Regions from separate parts of the Lysinibacillus sp. CNPSo 3705 genome, predicted to be linked through region 1. Evidence: riboswitches for the same ligand, from Rfam matches in the RefSeq annotation. Region 1 holds a riboswitch; each other region holds the start of a gene.
The links. Region 1 has a riboswitch for cobalamin ahead of PVA17_RS08415 (FecCD family ABC transporter permease). Riboswitches for the same ligand answer to the same signal wherever they lie in the genome.
Positions count from the first base shown of each region.

Region 2: it holds a riboswitch for cobalamin, as region 1 does, so the genes downstream of both, PVA17_RS09995 ((2Fe-2S) ferredoxin domain-containing protein) here and PVA17_RS08415 (FecCD family ABC transporter permease) in region 1, are expected to answer to the same signal.
Region 3: it holds a riboswitch for cobalamin, as region 1 does, so the genes downstream of both, PVA17_RS15845 (ABC transporter substrate-binding protein) here and PVA17_RS08415 (FecCD family ABC transporter permease) in region 1, are expected to answer to the same signal.
Region 4: it holds a riboswitch for cobalamin, as region 1 does, so the genes downstream of both, PVA17_RS06210 (hypothetical protein) here and PVA17_RS08415 (FecCD family ABC transporter permease) in region 1, are expected to answer to the same signal.

Region 1 is NZ_JAQZSD010000014.1:65,259-68,434, reverse strand. Features, by position in the region: gene PVA17_RS08420 (ABC transporter ATP-binding protein) at 1-654, opposite strand, end outside; gene PVA17_RS08415 (FecCD family ABC transporter permease) at 655-1,644, opposite strand; cobalamin riboswitch at 1,836-2,019, opposite strand; gene PVA17_RS08410 (anti-sigma factor) at 2,699-3,176, opposite strand, start outside.
Region 2 is NZ_JAQZSD010000018.1:44,947-48,122, reverse strand. Features, by position in the region: gene cobJ (precorrin-3B C(17)-methyltransferase) at 1-1,561, opposite strand, end outside; gene PVA17_RS09995 ((2Fe-2S) ferredoxin domain-containing protein) at 1,566-1,937, opposite strand; cobalamin riboswitch at 2,080-2,262, opposite strand; cobalamin riboswitch at 2,669-2,853, shown strand.
Region 3 is NZ_JAQZSD010000037.1:31,465-34,640, reverse strand. Features, by position in the region: gene PVA17_RS15850 (FecCD family ABC transporter permease) at 1-616, opposite strand, end outside; gene PVA17_RS15845 (ABC transporter substrate-binding protein) at 613-1,578, opposite strand; cobalamin riboswitch at 1,832-2,014, opposite strand; gene argS (arginine--tRNA ligase) at 2,873-3,176, opposite strand, start outside.
Region 4 is NZ_JAQZSD010000009.1:110,381-113,556, forward strand. Features, by position in the region: gene PVA17_RS06205 (ABC transporter substrate-binding protein) at 1-839, opposite strand, end outside; gene PVA17_RS06210 (hypothetical protein) at 836-1,384, opposite strand; cobalamin riboswitch at 1,582-1,788, opposite strand; gene PVA17_RS06215 (hypothetical protein) at 2,019-2,567, opposite strand; gene PVA17_RS06220 (hypothetical protein) at 2,787-2,969, shown strand; gene PVA17_RS06225 (NlpC/P60 family protein) at 3,110-3,176, opposite strand, start outside.

The DNA.
Region 1 (3,176 bases):
AGTTCCATATGCCGCAATTTCTCCGTCCTTTAAAACATAAATTTTATCGCAATAAGTTGCTGCAATATTTAAATCATGCAAGGCTGCAATGACCGTAATCGGCAAGCCCCGTACTAAATCCATGAGCTGGAGTTGATGCTGAATATCTAAATGATTCGTTGGCTCATCTAATACCATAACCTTAGCCTGTTGCGCCAATGCCCTTGCCACAACGACCCGTTTTTTCTCACCACCAGATAAGGAACTAAAAGTACGTTCACTTAAATGCAGTACCCCTGCTTGCTGCATCGATTCCTCAACAATAGCTAGGTCTTCTTTTGTATCTACTTCCAAAAGCCTTTTATGCGGTGTACGTCCCATTGCCACAAGATCTTTAACAGTGAACTCAAATAGTACTGGTGTTTCCTGCCCTACGACGGCAAGTTGCTTTGCTACCACCTTTGAAGATTGCTTGTAAATATTTTCATTAAATAAAAATACTTCTCCCTCTTGGGGTTGTAGCATACGGTACATATTTTTTAAAAGGGTCGATTTCCCACTGCCATTAGGGCCAATTATGCCCACAAACTCGCGTTCTTGAATATGTACAGAAACATTGTTTAATATTTTCACCTGCTGCACGGCAAAAGTAACGTTTTTTGCAACGTATACCATTTAATTCTCCTCCCCGAAAGAATACATTTGCTTACGCAACATCCATATAAAGAATGGGCATCCGCATAAAGCCGTTATAATTCCAATCGGCATTTCCTCAGGTGCAATCACAATGCGCGCAGCTGCATCAGCCCATATTAAAAATATCGCACCAATTAATGCACTAACTGGCAGTACAAACTTATAATTTGAGCCGACAATCATACGTACGATATGTGGAATAATCAGGCCAATAAAGCCAATTGCACCACTTACAGCAACAAGGACACCTGTTAATAGGGAAATTACTAAAATTAGTAGCAATCGAAATTTCTCTAAATTAACCCCTAGCGTAACAGCAGATTCTTCGCCAAGTAAAAGTAAATTCAAATGGCGTGCATGTAGACGTAAAATTATGTAGACGATCGTTAAAACTACGAACGGAATCATTATATTCACCCATTTCGCTCCGGCCAAACTTCCCATCATCCAATAGATCACTGCCTTTATGCCCCCCTCTTCCTTCGTCATCATCAGCATAAAATTCGTCATTGCTGACAAAACTAGTGACACGGCAATTCCGGCTAATAATAATCGAACAACTGAAATTCGTCCCCCAACTCGTGCTAAGAAAAACACAATCAGTACTGCAATTGTCGCACCTATAAAAGCAGCAAATGATAGCGCATACATACCTAAAAATGAAAAAGTGCCAAGTAAAATAACAGATGTAGCCCCGACAGATGCACCGGAAGATACCCCCAAAATATAGGGGTCCGCGATTGAATTACGAACTAAAGCTTGAATAGCAGCACCCGAAATAGCAAGCCCCGCTCCGACTATTATGGCAAGTACTACGCGGGGAGTACGAATTTGCCATATGATGATTTCCTGTGAACGGCTCCAATCCAATGTAATGCCAAGTGGGTTGAACGGGATATGCGATAAAATAATGCGCCATACAATACTAGGTGTAATAGACACAGAGCCTACCATGATCGCTAACGTCATAGATATTAGAACGACACCCGTTAATACGACTAAAAGTAAGTTAATTTTTCTTGTTGTTGGATTCTTCAAAACGCTCTCCTCTCTTAAAGCAAAGGGCATAAAAAAAATCCCCTTATCTACAAGAGGATGTCATAGTTAAATAAAGGGCGTCGATTCCCAGTCACTACAACCATCCTCGTGGTTCTATGTAAGTTTGTTGACTTTTATTGGCAGGTCTCCTGGCTTAGGTTCATCATCTATACGCCTTCCCATAGCTCGCTACAGTGACATATTGTATAGACTCTCCATTACAGTTGCGGGACAGCACCGGATTTGCACCGATTTCCCTTTTAAGCAAACGAACAAGTCATTCGCACCAACAAAATAATATTTTATTAAGTTATAAGAGGAACAATATCAGAATATTTTCCAGATAGCAATTATATTATTTATTACGATCAAGTAAAAGTGGTGATAAACGAGCTATTAATAGCTATAAAACAGAACTATTGAACATTAATTATTATTAGAAAAATAAATAAATTTAGATAGTGATTTATCTTACCTTACAAATTCCTCACAGTACACTATGAGGAATCGCCTTCTTCTCTATATTTAATATTAGTGTGGATAATCTTAATTTAACAAAATAAAATTTTTTGGTTATCTATTTTAATAAATATGTTGAAAAAACTCAGTTGGCACTTGGTTTAATCGCCAATCTAACTGTGAAAACTGATGGATTCTAAAAACGTTGCTTTTTGTAGTCGTCTAATAAAAGCGTGTCACTAATGGTACGTAGACTTTCGGTTTCATTCAGCTACGCAAACAATAATAATTTTCAAAAATGAAGCGATATGAAGCTTCTTTGTAAACTAATTTCTCCATTTGTGTAAAGAATCGGTGAAAACCATTGTTCAAATGATGTTTTTAAACTTATCCATTTTCTATGTCCTTTATTTTGGATTCGGATGGTTGACTACCTCCCAAACCATGATAAAGACTTTTTTATGCACGGATGATATCGCAGAAAATTAAGTTTTTAACAATATATTTGAATTATTTTAATTCGACGCTAGTGATTTAAATTATATAAATCTTTTAATCTTATTTCCTCTGTATTATTTTTAAATTGAATTTTTATCTTGTCCTCATCGGATAATTCTTTTTCTTCACCATTGTTGAGTAATAGAGTATTTTCATCTAAGAAGGTATATGTGATGTTAACACCGTCCCTGTGGGATTTCGCTAATTCAGAGAAAAAATTCCATTTCTTATCAGCTAGAATATTCCAACTCTCATAAATAATAATTTCATCTTTATATTTATTATTTCTAGAATCCTCCATAGCTAAAAGATAACGATTGTTACTTTTGGTTTGGAATGTCAAAGTAACTGTTGTTCCATGTCGTTGAATGTTTTTTTGCACATTATTCTCATCTGCTATCCACATATGGACAAAAAGAAAATAATAACTCACAGATATAATGAGAAAGAAAGCTAGTAATGATCCTGCGACCACGAAAATTTTTCTCCTATTTTTGAAACGCACT
Region 2 (3,176 bases), on a different contig from region 1:
GATGCGCATTTGCTTTATATTCATCGATAATGTCTGTGATAAGTGGTATGAGCTGTTCAGGCTCTAACCCTTCAACAACAGGCTGGGCCGCATGTGCTGTACGACCAACCGGCTTGGCACCAATGAAAACATCAAATTTACTTTTACGATACACAATGCCAATATCATCAAATACTGCTCGATAACACGCCATACCGCAGCCATTAAAGCCAATATTTAATGTTTTCGGTAACGCCATACCCCCAAGCTTTTCTTGAATCTCTTCCGCATATGGAATCGAATCGAACTTTTCTCCATAACAGAAGTCACAAGCTTTTAACGAAAGTACGTCACCAAGTGGTGCAAGTAAAAAGCCAACTTCACGGAGCTTTGTTGTAATTTCTTCAGGCTCAGACGTTGGAATTTTCAAATGAATTTGATGGTCTGGTGTATACTCCATCGTCCCTTCCTCACCAACTACTTCAGCTAATGTCATCATTTGTTGCGGCGTAAAGAACTTATTGGCTACCCCAGGACTAACCGCTAATTCAAAAACAGATTCGATTTTTTGTTGAACGAGCTTGGGTGTTACTTTCATAGCGCTTGTACCCTTCACCAAAGCAAGAGCTGCTGTTGCCATTTCAAGTGACGATTTTTTAGGCTTTAGTTGTGGTCTAATGGCTAAACTGGGCTTAATACGATTGGCATTAGGATCTGTCGCAAAATCATTACGAGCTGCTCCTGTTTCTTGATTCATCGCCCATGGTTCATTTTCTTCCTTGAGTCGTTGATGTGGTCGTAACGGTTGTTTTTCATCACCAAGTGTATATTTCCGCTGATAACCACGTGGCGTAATCATCTTATTGTCGTAGAAAAATGTTGTTGAATTCCCAATAATAACTGTCGTTAACATGCCGATATCATGTTCAAGCATTTCAGCTAAAGTAGTCATCGTAATTTCTTGACGGTCGCGATATGCGCTTTTTACAAGTCCAACCGGTGTATCTGGCGAACGATATTCTAATAAAATTCGTTGCGCCTCTACGATTTGTCTCGTACGACGTCCACTTTTTGGGTTATAAAGAGCAATAACAAAATCCGCCATCGCTGCTGCTTCTACTCTTTTTGCAATTAAATTCCAAGGTGTTAAATGGTCACTTAAACTAATGGTACAGGCGTCATGCATAATTGGAGCACCTAGTAAACTCGCACACGAATTAATAGCTGAAATACCTGGAACAATTTCTACCTCGATACCAGTGGCTTCTGTCCAGCCTAGCTCGATTAATACCTCATACACTAATCCTGCCATTCCATAAACGCCGGCATCTCCACTGGAAATGACCGATACGATACTTCCAGCCTCTGCTTGACGTACCGCTTCCTGTGCACGTGAAACTTCCTCCGTCATACCAGTACTAATAATCGACTTTGCACTAACTAAATCCTGAATAAGTTCAACATACGTTTTATAACCAATGATCATATGACTTTGTTGCAGTGCCTCTACAGCACGAGTCGTAATATGTTTAAAGTCTCCAGGGCCAAAGCCAACTACGAAAATCTTACCTTTTTGCGCCATGTTGTTACCCCTCTTTCACCTTTTCAATACCTTTAATGGCTGTTGTTTGTGCTGTACGGTGTAGCGAGCCTTCACGCAATGTAAAGACATGCTCATTATGTAACGATTCATGATTTAAATCTTGTACGAGTGCCTTCGCATGCTCTGTTGTCGGGATACGGTACCAATTCCCTTGAGGATATGCAATGACAACACAAGCATCCTTACATCTGCCATTACAGCGAGTTCTCGTCGTATGTATTTCCTGATCAAGTGCCAGCACCTGTATTTCGTCACGGATCGCCTGTGTAATGTCCTCAGCATCTTTTTTCATACAGCTACTGCCATTACAAATAAACAGATGTGTTTTCATACCCTCTAAATTCCAAGTTGTCATAATCGTTCGTTCTCCCCTCATTTGCTTTTAGGAAAAAGAAAAACCTTTACTCTAGACGAAGAGTAAAGGTTTAGTAGAAGCCAAATAAAAACGAATATATACAGGTACTCGCTTTCGCTTCAACTTCTCCCTCCGAAAAGTTTGCATGCATCATCACATAAGCAGGTTTCCTGACTTAAGCTTCCTTTTACTTTCGCGCCTTCCTAGTTTCACTAGTGGCAATCACGATTTCATCAGCTATTACAGTAGCGGGGGCTGTATCGGACTTTCACCGATTTCCCTATTATCTTGAAAATATTCAAGCACTTATGGACGTTTTATATGAATTTTTTAATATATCAAGTATGCCTCGGCATACTTGTCCGAGGGCTTTACCTTCTTTCAGCAGGTACAGGTGTTTTGACACCCGCTGAAAAGAACTTAAATCAGCATTCATCTCACCATCTATACAGGTAGGAGGCTTCTATAGCGAACGCTTCACTTTCACTACAAAAGACATTTGCTGAAAGCAATTTTCATGTAATTGAAAACTGTTTCTATCATAGCTTATTTTTTAAAAATTTCAATATTACTTTCTTAATTTGTGACAATTTTTTTAAAATTCAATAGAAAAACGCGACATTTCTTTTTGATTTATCTAAATTTTCGACATAGACTATCAATTTTAAATTTTTTCATAAAAATCATAGCATAAATATGGAAATTCATGTTACACTTTGTCGTGAAATCTCACAACTTCATCTTTTTTCGGTGCGAATTGTTCAGCTTTTCGCTTAAAAGGGAAGCCGGTTCAAGTCCGGCGCGGTCCCGCCACTGTACTAGGGAGTTTTATAGAAAAAGTCACTGTCCAAAGGATGGGAAGACCTATAAAACGTTGAACTAAAGCCAGGAGACCTGCCGAAAAATACGTGATCGTTTCAACCTACGAGGATGGGTGTGCGGCTTAGCAGATTAGAATTTTATTTGCTTTTTTAGCTATGCACTTTTCCACTATCGGAGAAGTGCTTTTTTTCATTCAGCAGAGACTCCATCTCAAGGTGGTAGATGCGTACAGATATGGTTCCAACGGGCCAAAACACCTACTGAATGAAAAAAAAGCCTCTGGCGGATGTCACGGACTTTGAAAGGAATGCACAATTCAAAATCCAGACAAATTGTTTATCTGTGCGAAAGCGAAGCGGCAGCTACAAATGTTTTCTGTAGCGAAAGCGAAGCGGTAGCTACAATTACGCCAAGGCA
Region 3 (3,176 bases), on a different contig from region 1:
AAAGCATAATGGAGCCTATTATGACAAACGGGATAATCATCTGAACATAAGGCCAACCACGCATCGATACTGAGCCGAGCAGCCATCCGATAACTTGGCGAAGCTCTTCACCAGATAATGCAATCATTAAAGAAATCAAGGAACCTAAAAATGAACTAAATATAACTCCCGTTAAAATTAGAGTTTCCATTTTTAACGAGCGGTCTACTATTCTAGCAAAGCCCATAACAGCTACCATCGTTAATATGGCACCTATCATACTAAAGGTCGGCAATGTAAAATGACCTACAACAGGTATTGATATACTAAAAAAAATCGTCATAACTGCGCCAACTGATGCACCAGAGGAAACACCTAACGTATAAGGGTCAGCCAAAGGGTTTTTTAATAAGCCTTGAAAAGCGGCCCCTGCAATTGCAAGTGACGCCCCTACAAGCCCCGCAAGCAAAACTCGAGGTAATCGAATTTTCCATAAAATATTGGCGGCTGTTTCATCAGCCGCCTTATTCCACAATACTTCTAGCGGAATATGAACCGAGCCTATCGCCACGCCACACCAGATGCTAATAATTAGAAGCGTTATTGCTGTTACATAGGCTACAATTTTTTTACTCATTTAAACGCCTCAGGGTAGACGGCCTTCGCTAATTCCTCAAGACCATCTGCTAAACGAGGACCTTGACGACTTGTTATATTTTCATCCACTTGTACTATGGCGTTATTTTTCACGGCAGAGATTGTCTCAAAGCCTGCACGTTGTGGAATTTTCGTTAAAATATTAGGTACGTAATTATATGCCACAACAATGACATCTGGATTTTTTGCGATAATTTGTTCAGCATCAATTTTATACCAGCTATTTGAATCTGCTGCCACATTTTCGGCATGAATCATTTCTAGCATTTCATTCATAAATGTACCTTTACCCGCTGTATAAATTTCTGGCTCATCAGACGACTCTACAAAGACTTTTTTCGCCTCAACACCGTCAAGTTTTGTTTCAACTTCTTTAACTTTTGCCTTCATATTTGCAACAATTTTTTTAGCCTCTTCTAGTTTTCCTGTTGCACGACCAAGCTGTTCAATTGTTGTGTAAGTTTCATTAAAGTTTTTTGCATCCGCTACAACAAATACTTTTACACCTGCCGCCTCAAGCTGTTCAATAGCTCCTTTTGAATAACCCATACCCGACGCATGCGCAAAAACGATATCCGGCGTTAAAGCAATAATTTTTTCAATATTATAATCCATACCGCCAACCTTTTCTTTTTTAGTAACCTCTGGTGGATAGTCGTCATTATCTGTCACACCAACTATTTCATTATTTAAGCCAAGGCCAAATAAAATTTCTGTGTTACTCGGAATGAGTGAGACAATTTTTTCAGGAGGTGCCTCTAGCGTAATATCCTTGCCTGTAGCATCCTTTATCGTCATTGGGAATGTTGCTTGGTCTACTTTTGTTGTCCCTTGTTGCTCAGAAGATGACGGCTTGTCATTTGTCGCCTCTTTTGTATTACATGCAGCAAGTAAGCCAATAGCTAAAAATGCTGATAACCCTATTTTCCAAATTTTCTTCATGTGAATCCTCCTCAGTCTATTTGTGCATATAGTTGTTATTGTTTTTCTGATTTATCGATACGTTTTAGTTTTTGATACCTAACATTGTAGGGGTATATCAACATCGCGAACTTCTAACCAACATTCGCCCATGTTTTCAAATTTATCGACATTCATCTTCCAAAACAAATACCCCTCATCAAAAAATAATGAGGGGGTTAAATTTGCACAAAAATACATATACAAAATCCACCATCCTATCCTCGTAGGCTACAACGTGTTTTCCATAAAGGCAGGTCTCCTGGCTTGTGCTTCATACGCTTTTTCAAGCCTTCCCGAAATTTTCAGTGGCGCAGATTGAAAAAACTCACACATACAGTGGCGGGACCGCATCGGAATTACACCGATTTCCCTTTTCACTTTACTTAAGTAAAGAACCTTTATAATATTCAGTTGATTTTATTATACATGAAAATGAAAGAAGTCGCCTCCATTCGAGACGACTTCTAAACAATCCATTATGCCTTGGCATAATTGCGTCGGGATTGGCTTTGTGCTTAGGCCTGCGTGATGCAGGTCAGTTAGCCGTTATCGCATGGATGCGATGATTTTAGGCTAACATCCTATGTGAACTTCTTTCCAATTCCGTGACATTCGCCAATATAATGTTGGTCACTCAGTCATTGCCACAGGACGTAGCGTTCTTAGATTGAGTTCCTCTATTTCATCTGGTGTTGGACACCCGCTGAATCTGGTGGTTCTTTCCGTCACTTTGGCTGTCTCTTCCGTCGCTTCGACTATTCTTTCCGTCGCCTCGGCGGTTCCTTCCGTCGCTTCAGATTCTTTCCGTCGCTCTGGTGGTTCTTTCCGTCACTTCGGCTGTTTCTTCCATCGCTTCGACTATTCTTTCCGTCGTCCCGGCTGCTCCTTTCGTCGCTTCAGATTCTTTCTGTCGCTCTGGTGGTTCCTTCCGTCACTTGGGCTGTCTCTTCCGTCGCTTCGACTATTCTTTCCGTCGCCTCGGCGGTTCCTTCCGTCGCTTCGATTGCTCCTTCCATCGCTTCTGATTCTTTCCGTCACTTCGGCGGTTCTTTCCGTCGCTTCGACTGTTCCTTCCGTCGCCCTAGCTGCTCCCTCCGTCGCTTCATATTCTTTCTGTCACTTCGACTATTCTTTCCGTCGCTCCGGCTGCTCTTTCCGTCGCCCCGGAATCTTCCCCTCAACCCGGCCACTCTTTCCCTCGCCTCAACCGCTCTTGCTTCCTAAAACATAAAACCCCCGGCACATGATTGTGCCGGGGCTAGAAAGACGATTATTACATTTTTTCCGGTGCAGATACGCCGATTAAGCGTAATGCGTTGGCAATTGTTGTACGTACAGCAGTAATAAGGGCTAAACGAGCTTCTGTTAGCTCTTTATTTGAAGCATCTAATACTTTTTCAGCGTTATAGAAGCTGTGGAATGCAGCTGCTGTTTCTTGAATGTAGTTGGCGATACGGTGTGGTGTACGGTGCTTCGCAGCATCTGCTACCACTTTCGGGAAGTCGCCCACTTTTTTCAGTAAATCAATTTCTTTTTCTGCAGTTAACAGCGTTAAATGATCTGTTGTTGCAGCAAAG
Region 4 (3,176 bases), on a different contig from region 1:
GAATTCCATCCATCACGAGAAAGAATTTCTGCCGCTGGGTCTTTCACATAGTTTACTGTTGTTAAAATAACATCTGGATTTTTCGCAATAATATCTTCCTCAGATACCTTTACCCAGCTTTTAAGGTCAGCAAAAACGTTGTTAACATTTGCAGCATTTAAAATTTCTTGTTGGAATGTACCAGAACCAGCTGTATAGATGTCTGGCTTTGGACTAATTTCTAAATAGATATTTTTTGGTTCTTTCACATCTTTAACTTTCGCTTGGACATCTGCAATTTTACCTTTAATATCTTCATTTAACTTGTCGCCTTTATCTTTGATGCCCATAACCGTTGCGACTTGTTCGATATCCCCGTAAACATCATCAAATGATTTAGCTGATTGAATGGCAAACACTTTAATACCTGCATCCTCAAGGCCTTTTAATGCATTTAAATTTTCTTCATCTCCACCAGTCGTATAGGCAATTACGACGTCTGGCTTTAACGCTAAAATACGCTCACTGTTGAATTTTACAGAATCAGAAACACGCTCAATTTTTTGCGCTTCTTCTGGATACGTATCATACTCCGTTGCACCTACGATTTTATCTCCCACACCTAGAGCAAATAAAATTTCTGTATTACTCGGTTGTAATGAAACAATAGTTTTAGGAACTGCATTAAACTCTACTTCTACACCGCGGTCATCCTTAACTTTATAGCTAGTAGTTTTCTCAACTTGTTGATCTTCCTTAGAAACCGTTTCTTTTTTTGTATCCTCTTTCGTGCCGCAGCCAACTAATACAAGGGCCAGCATCAACACAGAAAGCCATTGTAGCTTAAACATTTTCTTCATTTCATTGATTCTCCTTTTTTCTTTTTCATCGGGTATGACTTACTAATAAACGGTATTTCAGCAATACCAGCATGCTGATTCATATAGACAGCCATTACAAAAAACACATTGGCTAGCAATCCTAAATAATCAAAGAGAATAGCAGGTACTTCCCGTTCTTCAGATACTTTGTGCAAAACACGGTATGATTTTTTCGCCTCACTACGGCATACATGTAATGCAGTAGCAGCCCCTGTCCCTTGAGGTAATACAAAGTTTTGTATTTCATCCTTAACATGACTAACATAGAAATCATAGCGATCACTTAGCCAAGTCAAATCGTCTTCGGTTACCGCCAATTTACCTCGTACTGACCCATTTACATGGTAAGCCATTGGTAAAATGGCTAGTAAATCATCTGCTACTACCTCCACTGTTTCCTTCTCTACCACCGCTAAAGCGACGCCAATATGTGTTGTAAGGCTATCTGTTCGAATTTCAAAATCTACCGTTGATGCCTTTTCACGCATAAATGGATAACAAGAGTAACGTGCATCTTTTTTCAAATCTAAGTCCCCGCTTTCCTTCGTGAAAAATTCTACTTAATTCACACCTTCTTAGGATTTATTCCGGTGAAAGATGAGTACATAAAAAAACGTTGTTCCCATTCCTAAGGAAACAACGAAAATAACATAAATAGTGTCATATAGACACAGCATAGCCTATGTATTTGCCGCATATTCTCCTAGCTTCCGAAGAGTTATCATACGTTCAAACAAAGGTCGGTCTCCTGGCTTGTACAGTTCACTACATTCAACCATGTTGTGCGTCATAAAAAACCTTCCCATCAGCTCATTCGACAGTGGTATATCTTTATGATTCCTGTACTTACAGTTGCGGAAACAGCTTCGGTTTTTCACCGAATTCCCGATTATGCTATAGTTCAGCACCCTTATTCTGCAAGAATTATTCACTTGTTAAGCAGTTTATCATAGATTAATAGGAAAAAATAGATGTGGAATTAGAATAAACAAATACGATGGGTAAGGATCATGCAGGTATCACCATATGCACGTGGGTGTTTTTCATTACCCCACGGGCATTTCATATGCTCGTGCAGGTATTATATTTCATAGATCGATGGTATAAAAGCTATCTCTCAACAAAAGTATTTGCACAAAAACAGCTATTTTACAGCTTTTAACGGATGGCATTCTTATATTTCTTTTTGTATTTACCATCTTGTTCTTCTTCAATTAATCGCTGTGCAATCTCTAGTAGTTTCGGGTCTTTCGTTTCATCGAATAGCTTTTTAAAAGATACAATAATATCATAGCGTATCGATGTCGGGTGCTTTTCGTCTAAGCATATTTGAAATCTTTTAGCCAAATAGGACACGACTAAATCTCTTTGTACCTGCCCTGCTAAACCTATTCTCCAAATCGCCTGCAAAGTTTTCCTCGCAGTTTCAGTTCTTTCATCATACGTTACTGCCCAAATCTTTAAGAAGTCCTCTAATACTCTTTCTTCAGGATCACTTTTTGCCGCCAATGCGCATAAAAATTGTGCAGCACTTGCACGTACATGTCCATTTTTATATGTAAGAGCTTGAACAAGTTGTTCCCAAACTGAATATGTCCAATCAACTGGTTCCTGCATAATTTTCATTAATTCTTCGTATGATTTGTATTGAATATCAAGGTCACGCTCTGTTAAATTACTAAAAAGTTGCAAAATCTCTTTTTCCATGATTCATCCCTACCTTTATGAACGCAAAAATGGCAAACTTGTTGTATTACTTTCTATCATTCGTTACTTTACTACTACGAAACTAAAGTCACAAACAGTTTAATTTCAAAGTAAGTTCTCTAATTATATTTCAAAATTATCAGAAATGAGTATCAATATGCAAGAAAACATTTCTTTCGGCTATAAAGACACATCCTTTATAATTGAAATTAGCCCGCTATGAATCCAGCGAAATACGCTATAACGATGACAATCATTATATGGGTAATTGATGCTATACCTTACATCGGCTCTATTTTCATTTTAGTAATAGGTAATATAGTAGTAAATATATCTACTTATGTAATTTTATTCATCTTAGATGTTATTTTACTCATTATTCATCGAGTAGTCGAGCCTTAAATTAATGGATTTATATCCGGCTATATGATTTTTACTCGGAGAACCTTAAATACCGTCAAATAATAAAAAAGGTCATCTTTGTAATTTTTTTTACAAGGATGACCTTTTCGCTATTTAAATCGTCTATATAATAGCAGGGCTTATTGAATACGACCGAAGCCTACTAAATATTGATTCCACCAATCAAGTGATTCAATGACAACACCT